DNA from 2 places in the Bacillus sp. 1A genome. Region 2 is predicted to be linked to the other one. Evidence: riboswitches for the same ligand, from Rfam matches in the RefSeq annotation. Region 2 holds a riboswitch; the other holds the start of a gene.
The links. Region 2 has a riboswitch for preQ1 ahead of queC (7-cyano-7-deazaguanine synthase QueC). Riboswitches for the same ligand answer to the same signal wherever they lie in the genome.
Positions count from the first base shown of each region.

Region 1: linked by a shared signal. The riboswitch ahead of ACUN0F_RS25490 (QueT transporter family protein) and the one ahead of queC (7-cyano-7-deazaguanine synthase QueC) in region 2 are both predicted to bind preQ1.

Region 1 covers NZ_JBQYLZ010000001.1:4,986,753-4,998,952, forward strand. Annotated here, with positions in the region: gene ACUN0F_RS25475 (DUF2564 family protein) at 2-250, shown strand; gene ACUN0F_RS25480 (zinc-finger domain-containing protein) at 286-462, opposite strand; gene ACUN0F_RS25485 (ribonuclease H family protein) at 475-1,134, opposite strand; gene ACUN0F_RS25490 (QueT transporter family protein) at 1,283-1,771, opposite strand; PreQ1 riboswitch class I at 1,778-1,822, opposite strand; gene ACUN0F_RS25495 (aldose 1-epimerase family protein) at 1,955-2,827, shown strand; gene ACUN0F_RS25500 (reverse transcriptase-like protein) at 2,898-3,284, shown strand; gene ACUN0F_RS25505 (DMT family transporter) at 3,298-4,203, shown strand; gene ACUN0F_RS25510 (DUF6123 family protein) at 4,206-4,466, opposite strand; gene ACUN0F_RS25515 (cysteine hydrolase family protein) at 4,649-5,209, shown strand; gene ACUN0F_RS25520 (RNA-guided endonuclease TnpB family protein) at 5,496-6,851, opposite strand; gene ACUN0F_RS25525 (GNAT family N-acetyltransferase) at 7,107-7,967, opposite strand; gene ACUN0F_RS25530 (DUF7507 domain-containing protein) at 8,090-12,200, shown strand, end outside.
Region 2 covers NZ_JBQYLZ010000001.1:5,233,385-5,245,584, forward strand. Annotated here, with positions in the region: partial or broken gene ACUN0F_RS26785 (ribonucleotide reductase N-terminal alpha domain-containing protein) at 1-94, opposite strand, end outside; gene nrdI (class Ib ribonucleoside-diphosphate reductase assembly flavoprotein NrdI) at 81-440, opposite strand; gene ACUN0F_RS26795 (hypothetical protein) at 917-1,234, opposite strand; gene ACUN0F_RS26800 (hypothetical protein) at 1,260-1,454, opposite strand; gene ACUN0F_RS26805 (GNAT family N-acetyltransferase) at 1,695-2,273, shown strand; gene ACUN0F_RS26810 (histidine phosphatase family protein) at 2,311-2,913, opposite strand; gene ACUN0F_RS26815 (hypothetical protein) at 3,002-3,157, opposite strand; gene ACUN0F_RS26820 (YkvS family protein) at 3,421-3,606, shown strand; gene queF (preQ(1) synthase) at 3,662-4,159, opposite strand; gene queE (7-carboxy-7-deazaguanine synthase QueE) at 4,178-4,894, opposite strand; gene queD (6-carboxytetrahydropterin synthase QueD) at 4,887-5,378, opposite strand; gene queC (7-cyano-7-deazaguanine synthase QueC) at 5,378-6,040, opposite strand; PreQ1 riboswitch class I at 6,134-6,177, opposite strand; gene kinB (sporulation sensor histidine kinase KinB) at 6,391-7,599, shown strand; gene ACUN0F_RS26850 (DUF6254 family protein) at 7,611-7,727, opposite strand; gene ACUN0F_RS26855 (DinB family protein) at 7,828-8,361, opposite strand; gene ACUN0F_RS26860 (M3 family oligoendopeptidase) at 8,500-10,194, opposite strand; gene ACUN0F_RS26865 (MarR family winged helix-turn-helix transcriptional regulator) at 10,355-10,801, opposite strand; gene ACUN0F_RS26870 (DUF3149 domain-containing protein) at 10,996-12,200, shown strand, end outside.

The sequences.
Region 1 (12,200 bases), 250 kb from region 2:
AATGGGATCAGAAGTAAATGATTTTGAAGAAGTGAAATTCCGTGTAGAAACAGCACAAAAAATGGTAGGATCAGCGACAATTTCAATGGATCCAGATACATTAGAGCATGCCACAACTGCTGTAGAAGCAGCTCGCTCTCAGCTTGAAATTATGAAATCTGTTGCGGTAGATTTAGATGAGCCGTTTCTAATGAATGAGGAAAAGAAATTAAGTAAATGCGAGCAGCAATTAAACGAAGCAAAGCACTAAAAAAAACATCCAGAGAATGTTCTCTGGATGTTTTTTCATGACAACTGTTCCCCATACTTTTTCAATGTTTCTCCAACTGTACATTGCCTAATACAAAATGAATGAGCATAATATTTACTATTTGTCTTTCGATTATGTTCTCGCAAAAAACACCCTTCACAATACGTTTCTAATAAGTCATTTACCTCTGTAATGAGTTGCTTTTTATCCACGGTTGCACCTCTCTATTCGGTTATTTCTTTATGACTATCAATGACTGTTCCTTCTAATGCTTGCGTTGCTAATTGATGTGCTTCTTTATTTTGTTTTCTAGATATTGGCTCGCATACAAGTTTTAATTTCATTTGCTTCGCTTTTTGTTCAATTTGGTCTAAATAATGATTTAAATGCTCATCATAGCAAGGCCATTCTCCAGCCAATTGTTGCAATACCACTTGAGAATCCCCGCGAAGTGTAACTGCTTCATACTTAATCCCTAATTCCTCGAGTATATTCATACCGTATAATAATGACGCATATTCGGCTTCATTATTATCATATATACCTTCTATATATCCGTTGCGGCGAATTCGGTAATTTTTATTTGCTTTTTTATAGTACACACATATACCTACTCCAGCTTCTTTCGTCTGCACATCATAACCACCATCAAAATAAACGAGTATTTCTTGGGGCTCATCCTCCACTTGTTTACTCAGCTTTTTCATTTCCTTTAATGACCATTCTGCATCCATTTCATCATAAAATGATAGTTCTTTCACTCTTCCTGTTTTCTCGAAATCCTCTGCAAATTGCAGCACATCTTCTATGTTCATATAATCTGTCGTTAATTCCGTCTGCAAACCGCGCTTCATTTTATATAACCAATGAATTTTATATTTCATACTAGATTCCCCTTATGTAAGACTTCTTATATGTATCCAGCTAATGAAAGCCTCACTTTATTTTATTATATTTTATCAAGAGTCTCTGAATTATATTCAATATTATCACATGCAAAAAGAGCTATCCCTTTAGGAATAGCTCTTTCATCTATTGCATAAATCTTTCAAATTGTACTCGTTTATTAATCCAGTACATTACAGGCATACCAATTGCCATGACAACAAATTCACCGATGGCACATGTTAACCAAGTCAACATAAATGGTAAATCAAATGCAAGATGAAGTTCAATTGCAATCATAAACATTGTAATTGTAAAAATAACTGTATTAAAAATCATACGAGCCCAAACACCTTTAATAAATCGCATAGAAATAATCGTTGCAACTAATGCAAGAATAGATTGCCCTACTCCAAATACTAAATCGTAAGCGATCATAGGTGAGAAAAAGAGATTTGTTAAAAATACACCTAATACAATTCCGTAAATTGCTTTCTTATTAAATACAACAAGATGATTAAACATCTCTGAAATACGAAACTGTACATTCGTAAAGCCAAATGGCTGAATAAGCATAGAAACAGCAATATATAATGCCGCTAAAATACCATTACCGACTAATGTTCTTATATTCATGACAAAATCTCCTTAGTTTTTTTACGTGGGATGGTTTCGAACCACGTTATTCGTTTTTTAAGCAACAAGAATATATTCTACGCAATACACACTCTCTCGTCAATAGATTCCTATCATTAACTACCTTTTTTCTTTTAGACAACGTATAATAAAACATATGAAAGTTTTAGGAGGTTTCACTTCATGACAGCAACAATTCAAAATGAAAAAGTGGTCGTTTCCATTTCTGACAAAGGTGCAGAATTACAAAGCGTTCGCTTAAAAGAAGATAACACTGAATACTTATGGCAAGGCGATTCTACTTATTGGGGGCGCCGCGCACCAATTTTATTCCCAATTGTCGGCCGATTAGTAGATAATACATACTACGTAGATGGTAAACCATATTCTTTAACACAACACGGCTTTGCTCGTGATCTTACATTCTCTGTACAAGAACAAAGTGAAACGAAAATCACTTATATTGTAACTAGTAATGAAGAAACATTAAAAAAATACCCATACGAATTCGAATTACTCGTTTCTTATGAGCTAGACGGACATATCGTTCATGTAACATATGAAGTAAATAACCCTGCTTCAAAAGAGATGTTCTTCTCAATCGGAGCACATCCTGGTTTCAACTTCCCCTTATTAGAGGGCGAATCATTTACTGATTATCATTTATCATTTAATGGTTCTGAACGCTTAGAAACAAGCGTATTAGAAGGACCTTATCTTTCAAGTAAAAAACAATTAATTGCTGAAAATACGAATGAATTACCACTTACATACGATTTATTCAAAAATGATGCGCTTATTTTTGAAAATATGAATACGGATGAAATCTCTATTCGTTCTCATAAACATAATAAATTTGTAAAAGTAGAATTTGACGGATTCCCATTTGTCGGCGTATGGACACCAGGCGAAAACGCACCTTTCTTATGTATTGAACCTTGGTACGGTATTGCTGATGAAGTAAATCCGGCAAAAGATTTCAAGGAAAAAAAAGGAATTCAATCTTTACAAGCGAATGAAACATTTACATGTCGTTATAGTATTACAATCGGCTAAAGTACTCTATCCCCTACTTCAAAGAAACATATAAGTAGGGGATCATCTTATAATTTGGAGGTTTCTCATTTTGATTGAAGTATATATTGATGGTGCATCAAAAGGAAATCCTGGTCCTTCTGGTGCTGGAGTGTTTATTAAAGGGGTGCAACCAGCTGTACAATTATCATTGCCCCTTGGGACAATGTCCAATCATGAAGCAGAATACCACGCCTTACTTGCGGCATTAAAATATTGCACGGAGCATAATTATAACATTGTCTCTTTTCGTACAGATTCGCAACTTGTCGAGCGAGCTGTGGAAAAAGAATACGCAAAAAATAAAATGTTTGCACCACTATTAGAAGAAGCATTACAGTACATAAAAAGTTTCGATCTCTTTTTTATTAAGTGGATTCCAAGTAGTCAAAATAAAGTTGCTGATGAATTAGCTAGAAAAGCTATCTTACAAAATTAACGGGGGTATGAGTGTGAAAAAAGATTGGGTTGCTCCTCTTGCTTTATTATTTGTCTCTTTTATTTGGGGAGCTACATTTGTTGTCGTTCAAAATGCTATGTCTTTCGTTGGTCCATTTACTTTTAATGGTATTCGCTTTTTATTCGCTGGAATTATTTTATTATTCGTTCAAATGATTTTCTCAAAAAAATCTTCAAAACAAGATATACAACAGAGTAGTCTCGCTGGATTAATCGTTGGATTTTTTTTATGCGTTGGCTATGTATTACAAACATTCGGCTTACTTTATACAACTTCTTCAAAAGCTGGTTTCTTAACAGGGCTTAGTATCGTTATGGTACCCATTTTGTCTTTTATCTTTTTAAAACAAAAAGCTACCATTTTTATCGTAATGGGCATTGCTGTAGCAACGGCTGGTTTATACTTATTAACGGCCGGTGATTCTTTTCAATTGAACATTGGAGATATACTCGTTCTCGGTTGTGCAGTTGCTTTCGCCGCCCATATTCTTGTTAACGGCTTCTTCTCTAAGAAAATATCACCTTTATTGTTAAGCACATCGCAAGTATTAGCTGTCGGTATGTTTTCTTCTATTTGCGCCTTTTTGTTTGAAGATTGGGAAAAATTATTTTCAGTGGCACTATGGACGAATTCTTCCTTTTTATTCGCTCTATTTCTAACTTCCCTTTTTGCGACATCCATTGCTTTTTTTATTCAAACATCAGCACAAAAACATACGTCTCCAACGAGAGTAGCAATTATTTTCGCAATGGAGCCTGTTTTTGCTGCATTAACAGGCGTTCTCGTGGCAAACGAACAACTTTCTATTTCTGCTATTATCGGATGCCTATGTATTTTCCTAGGCATGGTTTTTGTTGAATTACCTTCCAAAACAAAAAAAGAAGCGCAGGCTGCGTGAAGTTACGATTGTAACTTCCGCATAAAAGCCTTAGCGCTTTTTTTATCTGTAATTTCTTCTTCTTTCAAACGTTCTAATAACGCAACAAAATAACTCCCATCAAACTGTAATTGATGTTTAATTGTCGCTTCTATTGCTGCGTTCACAATTCCATCAGATGCACCAGTATATCCTTGTCCGAACATAATAAACCCTTGTGCTTCCTCTGATAGTTTAAATCCTTTCGTATGTAAGAATGAAAGATAATCTTCTACTGTTTGCATGATATTCCCACCTACTCAAAAATTCTCCATCTCCTATCATACATGTTTTTACACGCTATGAGAATGAAATTTCTTTGACAACTTTGTAAATCTATCGTCTACTGCATAGACAATAGAGGATTTCCTTGCAATATGAATGAATATGTATAGTGGAACTTATTTCATATTAAAGGGGAGACACGATGAAACAAGCACTATTAATCATTGATGCTCAGCAAGAATTAATGGATGGAAATGAAAAAGAAAATGAAGTTTTTCGTAAAAAAGATCTATTATCTACACTAAATACAGCCGTACAGAAAGCACTAGATGCAAATGCCCTTGTTGTTTTCGTAAGAGATATCGATGTTGCTTCTGGTAGCGGAGAAGGATTTGAAGTACATAATCAAATTCAAGTACCTCAGTCTGCAATCCTTATTAATAAAGCAGCAACAAACGCATTCTATGGCACTTCTCTACTTGAACTTTTAAAAGAAGAAAAAATTAATCATATCGTTATCGGTGGATGTAAAACAGAACATTGCATCGACACCGCAGTTAGAACAGCTACTGTACAAGGATTTGATGTTACATTAATTAAAAACGGTCATTCCACAACTGATTCTAATGTGTTGTCTGCAGAGCAAATTATTGGTCATCATAATAAAATTCTACATGGACATTATAATGTGGATCATTTTTCTATGGTGAGAGATATTGAGGAAGACCTCTTTCAACCAACTCACGACCAATATCGTGATTAGTCAACTACCCCCACTGAGATAAAGCCTTTCAGTGGGGGCTTGAGTTAGAACGCTAGGTCTTTTCGTCTATCGCTAGACAGTTGACGCTCTAGCATTCATGCCACCTTATGGTAACACCCCAAGTATGTTTTTGGTTGGTACTGGCAACGAACGATTGTTTTCCCACTTGCACCACCCTTTCGAAAAAGAGCAGTTCTTCCTTATGGAAGAAGCCACCACTCAGATGAATCCGGCGTGTACTACAAGCCCCGACAAGTCGAGTACACATGGATGATTGACGCACCCACTAAGCTATGCGCGAAGCAACAGCCTTACGTTTTTGCACTTCTAATAGAATCGGCGTTTTCACTTTAAGACTTTCATCCAATTCTACAACTCTTGATTTTTCCAATGTATTTAATGCACCATTAATATCAGCATGGATACATGTTCCTGCTTTACTTTGATACAGACCACGAGTGATTCGTTTGCCACTAAAGCGATAATGGGTCCTATCATCCTTAGACCAAACTGGAACCGGATCTTTATCCAGAAAACTAGCTTTAGAAGTATAGCTTTCTTCTTGTTTGAAAAATCGGATGCCTTCTTTTATACATTTATTCTCAATTGCCGCAATCAGTTTATGAAACGGGATTTGAACAAACTTTTGATTATTCTTTTTTCCCATATCTGATTTTTGTTTCCAGCCAGCGTTATACCCTACGACAACCGTATCTATGCCGAATGCTTTCACTTTTTTAAACAACAAGCCTACCGTTTGTGAAAGGTAACCGTTTATTTGTCGTTCTCGTTTATGCCAAAGTGTAGCCATTTTATTCGTTACAATACGTTTTGAAATTCCATTGTCCATATTTTTCTGTTGCAGATTACGGATCATTTTATTGAAGTACTGGTTAATAGACTTTAGTTTTTTTCCATCAATTAAGAATGTATCACCTGTATTTGTTGCGCAACTTACTAATCTATCTACACCTAAATCGCAACTCAAAGCGTTACTAGTGGTCGCTGATTGTTTCTTCATTTGAGAGACGTGCATCTCATATGTGTAATGCACCTCAAAGAACCGACCTTTTTGTTTCGGTACAATCTCAATGTAGGAGATTTTTTTATGTCTTACGTTTTTCGGCATACGTATTTTAATGGAACCGAATTTTTTTCTGAATGCCACATTCATCGGAATCATCCAATACCCGTTCTCATCTACTTTTGGAACTTGATAGATTTCAATAATTCGTTTGTCAGTTGAACGAGAATAATTTGGAAACTTAGGACGTCCTGTGAATGTTTCAGGTTTTCTCTTCCACTGTTCCAATGCTTTAAAAAAGCTTTTTACTTCTGCATATAAGGCTCTACGAATCGCTTGGACGGAGTTTGATTGCATGCCCCAGTAATTCATATCGGCTTGCATGGCGGTATCCACTTCTTTTACAGTAGCAATCTTGTTATGATTCAGGTAACTTTGTTTTATCGTGTACAACCCGACATTTCGCAATGCTTTTGAACTATGTGACATGCGTTGCAGTAAGCGAAATTCCTTTGCAGTCAAGCAAGCTCGCCCAATATTCTGTTTCTGCGTGAATCGTTGCATGGTTTCTCTTTTCTTTTGTTTACATAATACTTTCACTGCTTTCTTTCTAGCCATTGTTTTCACCACCTTTCTTAGAGAGTTCATTAAACTTATTCATTACTTTTGGTGCAAGTAACCAAATGATGATTATTATCCAATTTCGTTATCTTAAGATATATTCCCTCCTTATCTAAGGGCAGATTGTATCGTAAGACAAAAAAACAAAAGAGTTCAGACTACCTTCTGACGGCAATTCATCTCCACCTGAATTGTTGGGTTTCACCCGTAACACAAATCAGATGGAGTCTTCTTGCCGAAAAGGATTCTTTTTTATCCAAAAATTTGCGCTGCAATACTGTATAGTTCCCCATTTCTTTTCAAAAATTGATCACTATTTCTCATCATAATTGGCGGTGTATTCACCTTTTGAAAACCAGCAATCTCTAACTCTTTCAGAAAATCGTCCTTTCCTTTTGGTACATCCATTCTTAATCTCCCATCATGCCCTCTTGCTAAAGCATGTACTATTTTCATTGCCATTGCATCATTTTTAGCAACGATCGGTCCTATTATTTTATTTTCTGGCGTTTGTATACTTATACCGTATCCTACTACATTTTCTTTTGTATCCTTTATAACGACACACTGATCACTTTGCATAATTCTTTGTTTTAAAAACTCGTTTCGACTTGTTCCAAATGCGCCTTCATCTATTTTTATTATTTCTTCTAAATCCCCCTCTTTATAATTCATCACATATTCTTCATTTCCTTGACAGTTATAATTCGTATTGTACGAGTTACATATGTATTTAGAAATATAGCTCACTGCCCTAAATCCTAACTTTTCGTATAAAGGCTTCCCCTCATCTGTAGCAATCAGCATAATTGAAGTTCGAGCTGATACGCTATTCATGCAAGAACTCGTTATCGCCTTTCCAATCCCTCTTTCCTTATAATCCGGATGGACAATTACCATTCCTATTGACGCTAACGCCTCTCCGTATAATATAATTGCAGCGCTTGCAATCAGTTCTTTTCTCTCATTCCATACGCCATATACAATACCTGAATTAAAAATCGTTTCAACTTCTTCTCTGTTATAATCCCAACCAATATAAGAAGATAATGCAACAATATCATTTATATTATCTTTTCTAAGACGCTCCACTCTTATTTTCAATCCAATCATTCTCCAACCCCTTATTTAGACATTTAAATCATTATTACTAAATCAACTTGTACATGTTTCCCTTTATTTGTCACACACATATCCTATTTTGACCAAGACTATATTGTAAATGAGGTGACAACATGCCCATTACGAATCGATTTTCTACCACCACAAACGGCGCACTCGCTATTACAGGAAATACTTTAGGCTTAAGTAAAATTAGTAATCAAAACCGTGCTGGTACAATCGGGGCAATTGGTGCATTCGCAACTACGAATACCGCTTTACAAGTACCTACTTTTCCTGCTGGTACAACGTTAAACTATACACAAAATAGTTCTACCGCTATTTTAAATATCCCTGCTGGTAGTACGATTCTTTACGCAGAACTCATTTGGGGTGGCAACTATTTATCTCGTGATCAAAACATTACGAACGTTTTAGGAAACCCTGTTTCTTTTACAACACCTGTTTCAACATACTCAATTACTCCTTCTGCTGTTACAGCTTCTAATCAAACATTCGTTTCCGGATCCGTCACATTTGGATTCTATACACGTTCTGCAGATGTAACATCTCTCGTTCAAGCTGGAGGATCTGGCTCTTATACAACCGGCTCTGTCCCTGGACTTGTGGACCCTATAGATGCTTCTAACGGAACAATTAATTCGGCTGGATGGACACTTATCGTCGCTTATCAAAACGGAACATTGCCTGCAAGAAACTTGACGATTTATGTAGCAGGTAACCGTGTTTCCGCAGAAACTGGTAGTGCCGATGTATCTGTCTCAGGATTTTTAACACCTTCAGGGGGACCTGTAAGCGGGAGATTATTTTTAAGTTCTACGGAAGGGGATGCTGATTTAACTGGGGATCAAGCTTTATTTGGACCAAATTTCAGTTCATTAAACGCTTTATCTGGGCCAAATAATGCGATAAATAATTTCTTCGGTTCTCAAGTTAATAATGCTGCTGGAAATTTAGATACAACTGGAACATTTGGCACACGAAACCAAAGCGCTTCTACAAGTACAAATATATCTGCAGGAAGACAAGGCTGGGACATTACTTCCATTGATATTTCTCCTTATTTAACAAACTCCCAAGTGTCTGCCGCAATCCGTTTAACAACTAACGGAGATGCATATATGTTAAATACAGTCGGCTTACAAATTAATATAAACTCACCAAATATACAAGCAACGAAAAGCGTAAATAAAAGTGTTGCAGCAATTGGAGATATTCTAACTTATACAGTTACTATCCCTAACACTGGGCTCCTTCCCGCCAATAATGCTATTTTTATAGATAGTCTCCCTAACGGTACTTCTTTTATACCCGGCAGTGTAACAGTAGATAACGTACCACAAACAAATGCAAATCCTACCGCCGGTATATCTCTTGGAACGATTAATAATAGTGCTTCTCGTACAGTAACTTTCCAAGCAACTGTCGTTTCTCTCCCAAATCAAAATCCAATTTCTAACACTGCTAATATTACATTTCAATATACACCAATCGCCGGAGGAACAACTTTTAATGGTCTTGCAACAAGCAACTCTGCTGGAACGCAAGTTAACCTCGCAGATATTAATGGTACAAAATCAGTTAACAAACTTTTTACCGATATTGGTGAAACGTTAACTTACAGTATTGCCTTAGCTAATATAGGAAATATCGCCGCAACGAACGTTATATATACGGATCCGATTCCTAGCGGGACTACTTTCATTCCAGGGAGTGTAACTGTTAACGGAGTTACTCAGGCTGGAGCAAATCCCGCTACTGGTATATCAATTGGATCTATTGCCGCAAATTCCACTACTACTATTTCATTTCAAGTATTCGTTCCGTCTATCCCGCAAACAAATCCAATATTAAATAGTGGAACAACAACATACCAATACATTCCTGTGCCAAATCAACCGGCAGTAAGTGGGACTGATACGACGAATCTTGTCTCTACTCAAGTGAATAACGCTACTGTAACTATGGCAAAAGCAGTAGATAAAAATTTCGCAGATATTGGTGATACACTAACGTACAACGTTTCCTTTACAAGTACAGGTAATACGAATGCGAATAACGTTATTTTTACAGATGTCATTCCCACTGGCACAACTTTTGTTCTAAACAGTTTAACAATAGATGGCACGACACAAGTGGGCGCAAATCCCACTAACGGTGTGAACATTGGATTGATCACAACTGGTTCAACAAAAAATGTTTCGTTTCAAGTAGTAGTAAACACAATACCCGCGTCAAATGTCGTTTCTAATGGATCAAGCGCTTCTTATCAATATACCGTCAATCCTAGCCAATCACCCGTTACAAAAAATATCTCTTCTAATCTTGTTTCCACTCAAATTAACAACGCGAATGTAACATTAACAAAATCAACAAACAAACAATTTGCTACAATTGGCGAAACGATAAGTTATACAATCCTCATTACAAACAGTGGAAATACAGCCGCAACTAACGTGCAACTAACAGATCCACTTCCAAATGGAACGATATTGACTCCTGGTACTGTAAAACTAAATGGAGTTTTGCAAAATGTAAATTCTCTCGTCGCTTTACCTATCGGAACAATTCCTGGCGGAGCTACTTTTACTCTTTCTTTCCAAGTAACAGTCATTAATATTACCGCCCAAAATCCTATCATTAATAATGCTTTCGCTTCTTATCTATATACTGTTAATCCAAGTCTGCCACCAACTTCAAAAACAGCAAATTCTAATTCTGTTACATCAACAATTAGACTAGCAAACCTTCAAGCTACGAAGTCTGTAGATAAAACATTTGCGGAAGTTGGAGATGTATTAACTTATACCTTTGCTCTTACAAACGATGGAAATGTTACGGCGAACAATGTAGTACTATCCGATTCAATTGCGAATGGTACTGCCTTTGTACCAAACAGTGTTACAATTAACAATGTTGCTCAGCCAGGTGTTACACCAGCTAGCATCAATATTGGTAGCATCAATGCAAATACTACAATTACAGCTTCATTCCAAGTATTAATAACTAGCATCCCAAATCCAAATCCTATTTCAAATAGCGCTTCTATTTCCTATAACTTTATCGTGGATCCAAACGCTTCACCTGTAAGTAAGAACACTACTTCAACCACTACATTTACTCAAGTAAACGATGCAAATGTCATTTCAGCAAAAACAGTGGATCGGGCGTTTGCTACTGTTGGGGATGTATTAACTTATACTATTCTTTTAACGAATGCAGGAAGCGTTACTGCTGATAGTCCAACTTTCGTAGATACGAATCCAGATGGTACTACCTTTATTCCAAACACTTTCCTTATTAATGGTGTGCTACAAAATAATGCAGATCCGAACATTGGTGTTCCGTTACCTTCCATTCCTGCTAACGGTGAAATTACTGTTTCTTATCAAGTAACTGTCACTGCTTTACCTACACAAAATCCAACAATAAATTCATCTAGTACACAGTATAGCTTTATTCTAAATCCAGGCGATCCACCAACTGTAGAAACCTCTTTAAGTAACACTGTAAGCACACAAATTAATTTAGCAAATGTAGTTATTGTCAAACAGGTAGATTTAACTATTGCTGATGTTGGGCAACCAATCACATATACAATTGCCTTAGCGAACCCTGGGAATACTCCAGCGAATGATGTAGTTGTTACCGACATACTCCCTCCTGGTACGACTCTTGTACCAAATAGTATTTTTATAGGCGGCGCTTTACAGCTAGGTGCTGATCCAAGTGTTGGTCTTCAAGTTGGAACAATTCCCGCAGGTGGAATTACAAACATTGTTTTTCAAATTAGTGCAAATAGTTTACCTTCACCAAATCCAGTTCAAAATAGTGCTGCACTACAATATAGCTTTATCGCAGATCCAAATTTACCTGCTGTTGTTAGGAACGCTACTAGCAATATAGTAGCTACACAAATTAATACTGCTAATATTGTTGCTACGAAACTAAAAAGTACAAACTTTGCTGATGTTGGTGATGTCATTACGTATGCTACGATTTTAACGAATAACGGTAATATCCCTGCCACTAATGTAACGTTTACAGATATCATTCCAGATGGTACCATCTTTCTTCCTAATACTGTAACGATTAACGGTGTCCCTATAGCAAATGCAAATCCTGCTAACGGCATTTTGATCGGTACGATTGGAGCAAATTCATCACGTACCGTTTCATTCCAAGTTTTTGTACCAACTATTCCTGCTGTAAATCCAATTACGA
Region 2 (12,200 bases):
CCATAAAGACTTCTAATGCCTCTTTATCTTTATGAAGCTGATAAAAACCGTCCTGCATTTGCGTGATTTCATTATTCAGTTCAATGTGTCGCAATCTCCCGCACCCTTTCCTTAAAATATTCTACATCATTATTTGTTCCTGATAACTCAAATTTTGATACAATAGGCACTTCATATTTAGCAGAAATTTTGTCAGCACTTGCACCGAACATGTCTCCCCAGTTACGATTGCCGCTTGCAGATACGCCTTTTAATTTTTCATTATTGCGCTCTAAAAATTCTAAAACACGTTCTGGTACATTGCCAAAACCTGTTGTATACGTAATTAAAACAAAGTCTTCATCTATTACTAGATCTTCACCAATTTGAACGGCCGGCATATTTAATTTGTGAATGAAACGCTTCACGTTTCCTGTCATAGAATCATATGCAACTATCATTTCCGACCCTCCCTCTCCAATCTATACTCTCTGTATGTTGTTTCTTGATTTCTCTATATATTGTATTACGTTTCAAAATAAGACACAAGATATATGTATAAATTCTTTCTTTTTTTAAATTTTACTTTTCGACAAGACAGTCGATTTTTTTCAATACAATGACTATGAAACAACATTCTAAAACTCATGTCAATAAAGTGCTTTTCAAAAAAGTTGTCAACGAATTTAACCTTATTTTTAAAAAAGTTACCAATATATTTTGTCATAAAACGGCAAATGCTGGAGGAATATATTTCTCCAGCATCACGCAAAAAAGAACAGACATGAAACGATAATCTGTTCTAAAAAACGATTACATTTATCAGTTTTACTTTATTAAATATTATACATATACTTTCGGTTCGCGTTACATACTAAAAGATAACTATTATAGAAAAAGATTATTATTATGGAAATTCAACTTATTTATGAAAAGATTATTCTGAGTGCTCAATGCGCAAAATATCTTTTACAAATATATGATGTGGATTTTCATCTTTATCAATCATTGTACATACAGGAGCTTCTTCATCAAAGTACACAATCATTCCTTCTACGTACTGATATGTATGTTGAACTTGTACGGTTACTTTAATTTCTATAGCCTCTTCATATGCTCTTTTTATTTTCTGAAGCATTTTTGCCGAACACTTTCGTTTCTCTGGATACATGACCATCCCCATAAACCTATTGCCAGCTCTATCTTTCCACATATAATCCCAATGCGGTAATATGCCTTGTTTAAAATCGCCCATAATTCCCCTCCCTATATTCTTCTAGTTACGAACGTGGCGTTTCTGAATATGTATAAATTACTTGTCCGCCGCGCTGTGCGTTCCCAATAATATGTTTAAAATCTTCTCGACTTACTACAACTTCTCTGAACGTATAAAATACATCTTTCGTAACAACATACTCCTTTATTTCACCATTTTTCAGCTGATCCAAAATTGCATTTGCTAATTCTTTATCCATGTATTTCACCTCTATGCAATATTTTATTTTATCGTATATTCTATAGGTCAACAACTGTAAAATTATCCAGGTGCTATACCTTCATTTTCATTATTTTTCAAAAAAGATCTCTTTAGTATATGTCCACTAAATATCATATACTAACATAGCTACTTCTCTATATCAATCATTTCAGCATTCAATTATGCAAAGTTCCATACCACTATGCTACAATATATAAATAGAATTAGGAGGGATACTATGATTCGGAAAGCAAAAAAGACAGATGCGAAGGCAATTGCACCTTTATTATATAACGCTCTGCACGAAATTGCTGAAAAAATCACAGGCAGCACAGTTGAGACAGAAGTATTACTAGGACTTGAAACATGGTTCTCAAAAGAGAGAAATCGACTGAGCTATGAAAACTGTTTTGTATATGTACAAGATGGGGTTGCAGTTGGGGTTATTGTCGCTTATCACGGTAGTGAAGCAACAAGTCTTGATGCACCAATTGTACATTACTTAAGAGAATTACATAAAGATGAATCAATTACATTAGAAAAAGAAGCTGAACTTGATGAATATTACATTGATACATTATCAGTTTCAAGTGCATATGGCGGAAAAGGAATTGGTTCTCAATTAATTGAAGCTGCTGAAATCCATGCAACTGAAAAGGAGCATGAAAAAATCGCATTACTTGTTAATTTAGAAAACACACGTGCCTATTCACTATATGAAAAACTAGGTTATAAAAAAGATCAAATCGTTATGCTTGTAGGCGAACCTTATGCACATCTCGTAAAAACATTAAACATCAAAATTTCTATATCTTAACATAAAAGCACACGATTTATATATAAATCGTGTGCTTTTATGTTAATTTTGTATTTAATACATTTCCATCCATCGCTTCGTGGAATGTATAGGTTGTACATCCCCATGGCTTCCTATGTAAAATAGGCGTACCAGACCACCCCATCGCTCTCAGTTCCGCACCAACCATTGCATTAATGTAATTATGACCTACAAGAGCAATACTTCCATGTACGAGAGCATAACGGTGTAATAAGTAAGCCGCTTGCCTTGCCCTCTCTCTTACTTCCTTATAAGACTCAACACCTTTATGGTAACCAAGTATCCATAATGTTCGCCCGATAAACATCCATACGTTAGGTTTACATTTCAACCATGTTGGAGCATAAAAATTCGTCGGAATTTCAGCTTCCCTAAAAAGAGAATTTTGCATAAAAGATAAAGAATTCATTAATTCAGCTGCTGACTGTATAGCACACCTTTGATCACTCGTTACAATCAACTTTGCTGCTTCAATCGCTTCCATTGTTTCCATTGGTATAGGTGCTTTTTCTGTTATAGCATGTAAGTCATATCCTTTCATCCATTCATGAAAGGATGTAACCGTCATTGGTTCTATAGTACGATCTAAGCGACCATGACGAATAAAAGAAATCTTCATTCTTTCCACTCTCCATTCATCACTTACGAACTCTATTATGTACTATTTTTAAATATCATACCACGCCAAAAAAGAAAGTTATACACCTTTACATATCCCCGCCACTCTCATGTGTGACCCCAGCATGTATACCATCCATCCCATCAAAATATGTAGTCGTTTCATGATGACGAATCTTTTTTAAATTTATATAAGAAAATACAAATAAAGTTAATGCTATAACACTCCCCACAAATTCAAACATCATTTTACCGCCTCTAATTTCCCCCACTTTAGTAGGTTATTGTATATTTTTCATTATACCCCTATATAAAGATACACGCATTAAACCGTTCTTTTTTTCTACTAACTTGGAGTTCTTGCATATTTTCTTACAAAATGTGAATATTTTTCGAATTTTTACTTTGGAAACATTTACAAACTAGACAATATGGTTCAAAATAAGAGGAAATAAAAAAAAACCAAAATTATTCTTTTTTTGGAAAACTGTAACAAGGAGAGTTGCTTATGCAGATCGCAGAAACTGGAGATATCATTGAATTTAAAGGTGGAATGCAAGGCCGTGTTCAAAAAGTAAATCAAAACTCCGTTATTGTAGATATAACAATTATGGAAAATTTTAGAGAACTAGATATGGAACCTCTTACAGTTGTAAGTCATAAAAACTATACTGTCATTAATCAAAATGCATAATATAATAGAAAGAAAGGATCTGTATATCATACAGATCCTTTCTTTCTATTATATATTAACGATTATCAATTGTTTCTGGATATAGATCATGGTTCATCATGCGGTAGTCTGCCATTTGTTCATACTTCGTGCCTGGGCGACCGTAGTTGCAGTAAGGATCAATTGAAATCCCTCCACGTGGTGTGAATTTCCCCCATACCTCAATGTAACGCGGATCCATTAATTTAATTAAATCATTCATAATAACGTTCATGCAATCTTCGTGGAAGTCACCATGATTGCGGAAACTAAATAAATATAGCTTTAAAGATTTACTCTCTACCATTCTTTGTTCTGGAATGTAGCTAATATAAATTGTTGCAAAATCTGGTTGACCTGTTTTCGGACATAAGCTTGTAAATTCAGGGCAATTAAATTTCACAAAATAATCACGGTTTGGATGATTGTTATCAAATACCTCTAAAATTTCTGGGCTATATTCAAATAAATATTTTGTATTTTGATTTCCTAATAAAGTTACATCTTTTAAATCTTCATCTAATCTTCCTGCCATTTTAAACATCCCTTCTCATTATACTCCGCGTTTATTTCCCCATACTAACGCATGAAGCTGCGGCAATACTTTTGCATTATTCATCTCTTTACAATTTACAGCTTTATCGATCAGCCACTCATACTTATCTAATAATTTTTTAATCAACATCGTATCATCCACCGTTTTTGTATCATCATTTCCTACTTGTAAGAAAAATGGCACATCTGGATAACGTTCGTGCATATTAACTGCATACTCAAAGTCATAATCGTCAAATACTACTACCTTTAAACTAATATCTTTTCCTGCTAGTTTCTGAATAACAGCATCTAACTTCTGAAAATCAGTATTCATTGCCGAACTTGGTGGTTTTGGAGAAATCGTTATCTCATCAATTTGAAGTAACCAATCTTGCCATTTACTCCCTTGCGTTTCAATTGCTGTTCGCATTCCATTCTCTTTTAATATAGAAAGAAGAAACTCAATATTTTTCAGCAATGCTGGATTTCCACCTGAAATCGTAACATGAGAAAAATTTTCGCCACCAATTTCTACAAGCTCGTTCCAAACGTCCTCTGCTGTCATCTGTCTAATTTGATCTTTAGCCGATCCATCCCACGTAAAAGCAGAATCACACCAAGCACAGCTATAATCACAACCAGCCGTACGAATAAACATCGTCTTTTGTCCTACAACCATTCCTTCACCTTGAATAGTCGGACCAAATATTTCTAAGACAGGGATTTTACTCATCAAGCATCCACTCCCGTCTTACTTCCGCATAACTAGTCGGCGTCTCAAATAGACGAACAAATTCAACGCGAGCTCCTTTATATTCGTTCGCACGATTATCTTTTAGTAATGCTTCTGCCATCTTTTCATAAATCCAAACGACCATGTTTTCAGCAGTCGTATTCATTGCTGGTAACGTTTCGTTTAAATAACGATGGTCTAAATAAATTTCTATTTCATTCTTCCAAATTTCTTTTATATCTCCAAAGTCAATCGCAAGACCTATTTCATTTACATATCCACTAATCCCAAATACAACTTTATATGTGTGACCATGTAAGTTTTTACATTTCCCCTCATAACAGTGTAAATGGTGTGCTGCATCAAATGTAAATTCCTTGCTGACCATTACTCTTTTATTATGATATTTGAGCTGTTTACGCTGAATATCCTTGTCCATTTTTTGCAAATTTTCTACGATGCGAAATCCAAAGAAATTATCCATTAGTTATTTGCTCCTTCGCGTTCTTGTAGGTACGTATCTAATCCTGCTTTACGAAGCTGACATGCTGGACATTCACCGCAACCATCACCAATGATTCCGTTATAACATGTTAATGTTTTTTCTCGAACAAACTCGAATGCTCCAAGTTCATCTGATAATTTCCATGTTTCCGCTTTATCAATCCACATAAGTGGTGTATGAATTACGAACGGATAATCCATGGATAAATTTAAAGTAACGTTTAACGATTTCACAAACACGTCACGACAATCTGGATAACCACTAAAATCAGTTTCACATACACCCGTTACAATATGACGTGCTCCAACTTGTTTTGCTAATACAGCAGCAAATGATAGGAATAGTAAATTTCGTCCATCTACAAACGTCGATGGCAATTCACCTTCTTCATGTGTAATCTCCATATCCGTTCTCGTTAACGCATTTGGAGCAAGTTGATTTAATAGACTCATATCTAGCACCGTATGTTTAATTCCTAGCTCTTTCGCAATTTCCGCTGCACAATCAATTTCTAGTTTATGACGTTGATTGTAATTAAACGTTACAGCTTCTACTTCTGCAAACTGCTTTATTGCCCAAAATAAACATGTCGTACTATCTTGTCCTCCACTAAAAACAACAACTGCCTTTTCTTTTTTCATTTCACTCATTCTCCTTCTCTACTACGAATAAGAAGAAAGAACGTTCTTGAACTGTCACAATAAAAAAACAAAACAATACCTAAAGATATTGTTGTTTCCATAGTTTTTTATAGAGGGAGTTCGCGAACCTCTCCCGTGCAATGCACGGAATTCCTTCTTTCATTGACAAAGCTTATTGTAACATATTGTATACTACCAGAAAAAATTTCTGATTTTTCCGCTATTTTTCCATTTCATTTCTTTCATTTTATAGTATGATGAATTTAATGCGAGAAGAGAAGAGAGGAGGCACACCACTGAAACCCTTTATTATTTATCTCTTTTTAAATATATTATTCATCCTTGTTACAATGCTCGTATACCATTTATTTTGGAATCAAAAAGGGAAACGTTCTCCTAAATTAAATTCAGCTATATTTATTGTATTATGTTGCCTCGTTACTATACTATGTATCACTTTCGCAGCAAAAACAAATTATGGATTTCAATTTGATATGCGTCATATCGTATTAATTGTCGGTACATTAACCGGAGGTCCTATTGCTGGTGGATCTATATTAGTTGTATTAAATATATACCGCTTCTTATTAGGAGGAATAGGTGTTTTCCCATCGCTTATCGGTTCTATCCTTCTATTTATTGTCCTATTATTTACATACAAATTTTTCAACCGAACTTCTAATCGTATAAAAATAGCACTTGCTATTATCTACAGTCTCACATACGGATTTAGTTGGATACCTTTCTTCCTTTCAAAAGTTACAAACAAGGCTGATTATATACCACATATTATTGTGTATGAGTTATGTACGATACTTGGTACGATCCTTATTTTATATTTACTACACATATTACAAACTCAAGTTCGTCTCCAAAATGAACTTATGAATGCTGAAAAATTTCATTTAATTGGTGAAATGGCAGCGTCTATCTCTCATGAAATTCGCAATCCATTAACTTCAACGAAAGGATTTTTGCAACTTTTACAATCAGATACATGTACTGAGCAGGAGCGAAAATTATATATCGACATAGCCATCAACGGAATCGAACAAGCAAACCACGTTCTTACAGATTATTTAACCTTTGCAAAACCAAGTATTGAAAAAGAACAAAGATTACAGTTAGAAGAAGAACTACTACATGCATTATCGTTAATTACACCGCTTGCTAATTTAGCAAATGTGCGTACACATTATATAAAGCAAAGCACTTCTTTTTTTATCGCGGGAGAAAAACAAAAACTAAATCAATGCTTGTTAAATATTTTAAAAAACTGCATTGAGGCCATGCCAAAAGGCGGTGATCTTTATTTCACATTAGTTCCTGATCATAAGCATATTCAGTTGTATATAAAAGATACAGGAATCGGTATGGATACCGAACAAGTGAAACGTCTTGGCTCTCCTTTCTACTCAACGAAAGAAAAAGGAACTGGTCTTGGAATGATGGTCGTGTTCAGTGTTGTTCAAGCTATGAACGGAAAAATCGATATTATAAGCGAAAAAGGTACAGGTACAACCTTCTTATTAACTTTTCCACTCATACAAAAAACGTGATGAAATAATCATCACGTTTTTTCTGTTCCTTCAACTAATTCAGCAAAGGCTTTCACTTTGCCATGTGGTTTTTGATTTTCTTTACGTGCTTTCCAAGCGCGCTCTTCTTCTTTCTTTTTCTTGGACATACTTTTCAACTCCTTCTTTTCTTTCTCCATGTAGTATTCCAAAATAAGAAAGAAAACTATGCACGTATCAAAAAAGAAGTGGTCTCCCACTTCTTCCTACTTATCGCTGTAAAATTGCATGTTTCGCCTCTTTTAACTGCGTAAGATGTCTTTGTTCATGCAATTCAAGAAATTGAACCCACTGATACAAATTCAGCTCATTAAAAATAGGATGCTTTAATCCATTTTCAAATAGATCTTTTTCATCTATCACACTATGAAGCGCGTGTAATAGTTCTTGTCGTGAATGTTCTAGCAATTGAATTCCTTGCTGTTTTTTCATTAACGTTTCTGTTGGTTCCATTTGCTGAGGAGCTTCTCGTTTATGTGTGCGATCAAGCGTAAGTTGGAGGTCTTTAAATGGAGTCGTGTTTCTTTCATTTTTTTGTAAAGCATATACAAGGGCAGATGTAACTGACTGTTCAACTAAATGCAAGTGATGCAAAATTTGAATAATACTCCATTTATCACGGCGTGGCTTTACATTCACTTCTGTATCATTTAACATTTCAATTTCTGATAATAGCGTGCTTCGAGTAGACTGTAATGAGTTCACCAAACTTTCTAAACTCACATCCATATTAGATTGAAGCATACTTCTTTCCCCCCTTTTGTTGGTGAAAAGAGGTGCTCCTTATTAGAAACACCTCTTTAGTATTCTGAATTTTCTTTTATTATCTCATCATTTTCCCATTATGTCGATGTTAAACATGTGAAAAAAAGCGCATGTTTTTTACAATTTTGTGTCGTCAATCGCACGTAGCCACGCTTCAATTTCTGTAATAACACTTTTCACACAGCCTTCAGCAAATGGTGATGTTAAATTTGCAACTTCTACTAATTCCAAGAATGATTTACTTCCACCTTGTTGACACAGATTCACATAATCTTCCCATGCCTCTTGTCTATTATCTCTTGCACGTTTCCAAAATTGCAGTGCGCAAATTTGTGCTAATGTATAGTCGACATAGTAGAATGGCGAGCTATAAATATGTCCTTGACGTTGCCAGAATCCACCGCGCTCTAAATAATCATTATCTTCATAATCACGATGCGGCAAATACTTTTTCTCTATATTACGCCATGCTGTCTTACGCTCTTCTGGTGATGCTTCTGGATTTTCATATACATAATGTTGATATTCATCAACAGATACACCATACGGTAAAAACAGAAGTGCTGAACTTAAGTGAGAGAAATAATATTTATCTGCATCTTGTTCAAAGAATGACTTCATCCATGGCCATGTAAAGAATTCCATACTCATAGAATGAATTTCACATGCTTCATACGTTGGCCAATTGTATTCTGGAATTTCAAACTTACGACTTTCATATACTTGGAAAGCATGACCAGCTTCATGTGTTAATACATCAATGTCGCCAGATGTTCCGTTGAAGTTTGAGAAAATAAATGGTGCTTTATAATTCTCAATATATGTACAATATCCGCCACCAGCTTTTCCTTTTTTCGCAACTAAATCTAATAAATCATTATCTAGCATGAAATTGAAAAATTCATCCGTTTCAGCCGATAACTCTTTATACATCGTTTTCCCATGATTAACAATCCAATCCGCATCTCCTTTTGGAGTTGGATTACCAGTAGCAAACTCAAAGTTTTCGTCGTAATATGCTAACTTCTCTACACCGATACGTGCTTGTTGTCGCTTTCTTAATTCCGTTGTAACGGGAACGATATAATCAAGTACTTGCTGACGATAATTCGCCACCATTTCCGCATTATAATCTGTACGGTACATTCTTGCATATCCAAGTTCAACAAAGTTTTTGAAACCTAAAGATTTGGCGATTTTCGTTCTCACTTTAACAAGCTCATCATAAATACGATCTAACTCTTCCTCATTCTCAGCTAAAAATCCGTAATATGCTTCACTTGCTACTTTACGTTCATTTCTTTCTTTCCCTTGCATAAATGGAATCAGTTGCGATAACGTTCTTTCTTCTCCTGCAAAGTCAATTTTTGCAGATGCTAATAACTGCGTATATTGTGAAGACAATTTATTCTCTAATTGTAAATCTTTCACAACTTCATCAGAGTATGTTTTCAAATCACACTCCGCTAAAGCAAATAATTGCTTTCCATAATACGCTTCTAATTCTTCACGGAATGGAGAATGAATTAACGCATTATAATACTTTGTACCATATCCTTGTACAACTGGAGAGAATTCATCAAAGAAATCTTGCTCTTCCTTATAAAAAGCATCTGTCGTATCAACAGAATGACGAATGTAACAAAGATTCCCCATTGTACCGAAGTCGTTGCGAATTTCGTTAATTGAATTGATGACTTGTTTTTGTTCTTCTACAGTTTTTGCATTATCAAACTTCTCTAAAGCAACAGTAAACTTTTCTTTTAATTCTTCAATATTTGGCCGTTTATATTCATAGTCTTTAAATGACATGAACGAGCCTCCTCTCCATTATGTGCATCCCTACTATAATTCAATGCTTACTTACAAATCTCCTCTTATTCTTCAACAAAATACGGCAGATGCTGTCATAATTACATGTAAACAAAAGAGCCTTGGATTTCTTTATCCAAAGCTCTTTTGGAACATACTATTATTTTTCATATTTTCCAATCTTTTTTAATAGAGCAAGTAATTCATCCTTTTCCTCTTTCGTTAACATTTCAAAAGACTGATGTATAACTTGCTCATGCCCTGGAAAAATAGAAGCAATAAAGCTCTCTCCAGATTCAGTTAGTTGTGCATAAATAACACGTCTGTCATTCGGGCACGGAATTCTCTTTACTAGTCCCTTTTTCTCTAGCTTATCTACAACATATGTAATGCTGCCACTAGCTATTAAAATACGCTCACCAATTTGCTGAAGTGGTTGACCGCCTTTATGATATAACAGTTCTAATACAGCAAATTCAGTTGGATTTAACCCGTTACTTTGTATAGATTTATTTGTAGTATCCATAACAGATCGATGTACACGAGATAATGCAATAAATACTTTTAAAGATTGAGAAATATCTTCTCGTTCATTATTTGATGTCATACAACTTTCAACCCTTCACTTAAATTCTCAGTAATAAAAAGAAAAAACAACTTAGTACTTCATATAAATTCCGAATGAGTATTCACTCATTCATTTCCTCTCCCCAAATATATTATGAATGATTCTTGAATAAAAACATGACAATTTTAACATAGTTTATATATAATGATAATAAAAAAGAAGGAGTACCAAATTTGAAAGTCAAATTCCACAGCATAGTTTTATATATGGTGCTTGTTATCCTACCAACGATAGGAATTGGTGCTACATTTTATTCATATCATTCGTATAAAATGAAGCAGGAAAACAAACTATCTGCTCACACGGTTCTCTTTTTATATAGAGACTATTTAGATCATCACCTTGGTGAAGCAATTTCCGCATTAGAAATGCTCTCAAAGGTCGTAGGAACCGAGACTGGAAATATAAATGGAGTTAAACAAATTGTACATGATACAGATGGAAACGATACACGTTTTTCTGGTTTATATTACGCTACACCAGAAGGCATCATTACAATCGCATCCGAAGGCGACCGACCACCTGTTGATGTCTCAGATCGCAAATATATTCAAGACGTATTGCAAACGAAGAAAACAACTGTATCATCAGCCATTACAGATCGTGTTCTTGGACATCAAGCTATTATGATTGCTTCTCCCATTTTCAATAAACAGAAGGAAATCTCAGGCTTATTGTTAGCAAGTTTACGCTTTGACTACATTTCATCATCTTTAAATGCCATTAAGCCACAATACCATTTTGAGGTAACTGATAAACATGATGTAGTTTTTCTCAACGATGATAATAACGAAACAAGTGATGCGCATTCTAATATGCTTACTACCCCACTCCAAAGATTAAATTGGAAGGTCTCTGTTTCTCCATTGCCTATCCATCAAAAAACTTTATATCAGTGGGTTGCAATAGAGTGTATAGCTACTTTATTTTTAATGTCTATTTTATTTTTACTTGCTCAATATATGTTGTTAAAACGTCAAACAAAACTGGAAAGACAACAAAATGAAATACAAAAAATTGAATTGGTTGGAACTTTTGCAGCTAGTACAGCCCACGAAATCCGTAATCCTCTTACCGGAATTAAAGGGCTCGTCGCTCTATTAAAAGAGAAATATAAAGATGAACAAGATCAGTTTTATTTTTCCGTCATCGAACAAGAAATAGAACGGATTAATGAAATTGTAAGCGAATTTCTTATTCTTGGAAAGCCAACTGCTATCATTGAACAAACATATGATGTGAGAACCATTCTAAATGAGGTAGCATTAATTATTCAATCTGAGGCGAATCTACATAACATTGTATTCCATTTACATTTGCCAGACCATTCTGTTCATATCCGTTGCTCAAAAGACCATATGAAACAAGTGGTTTTAAA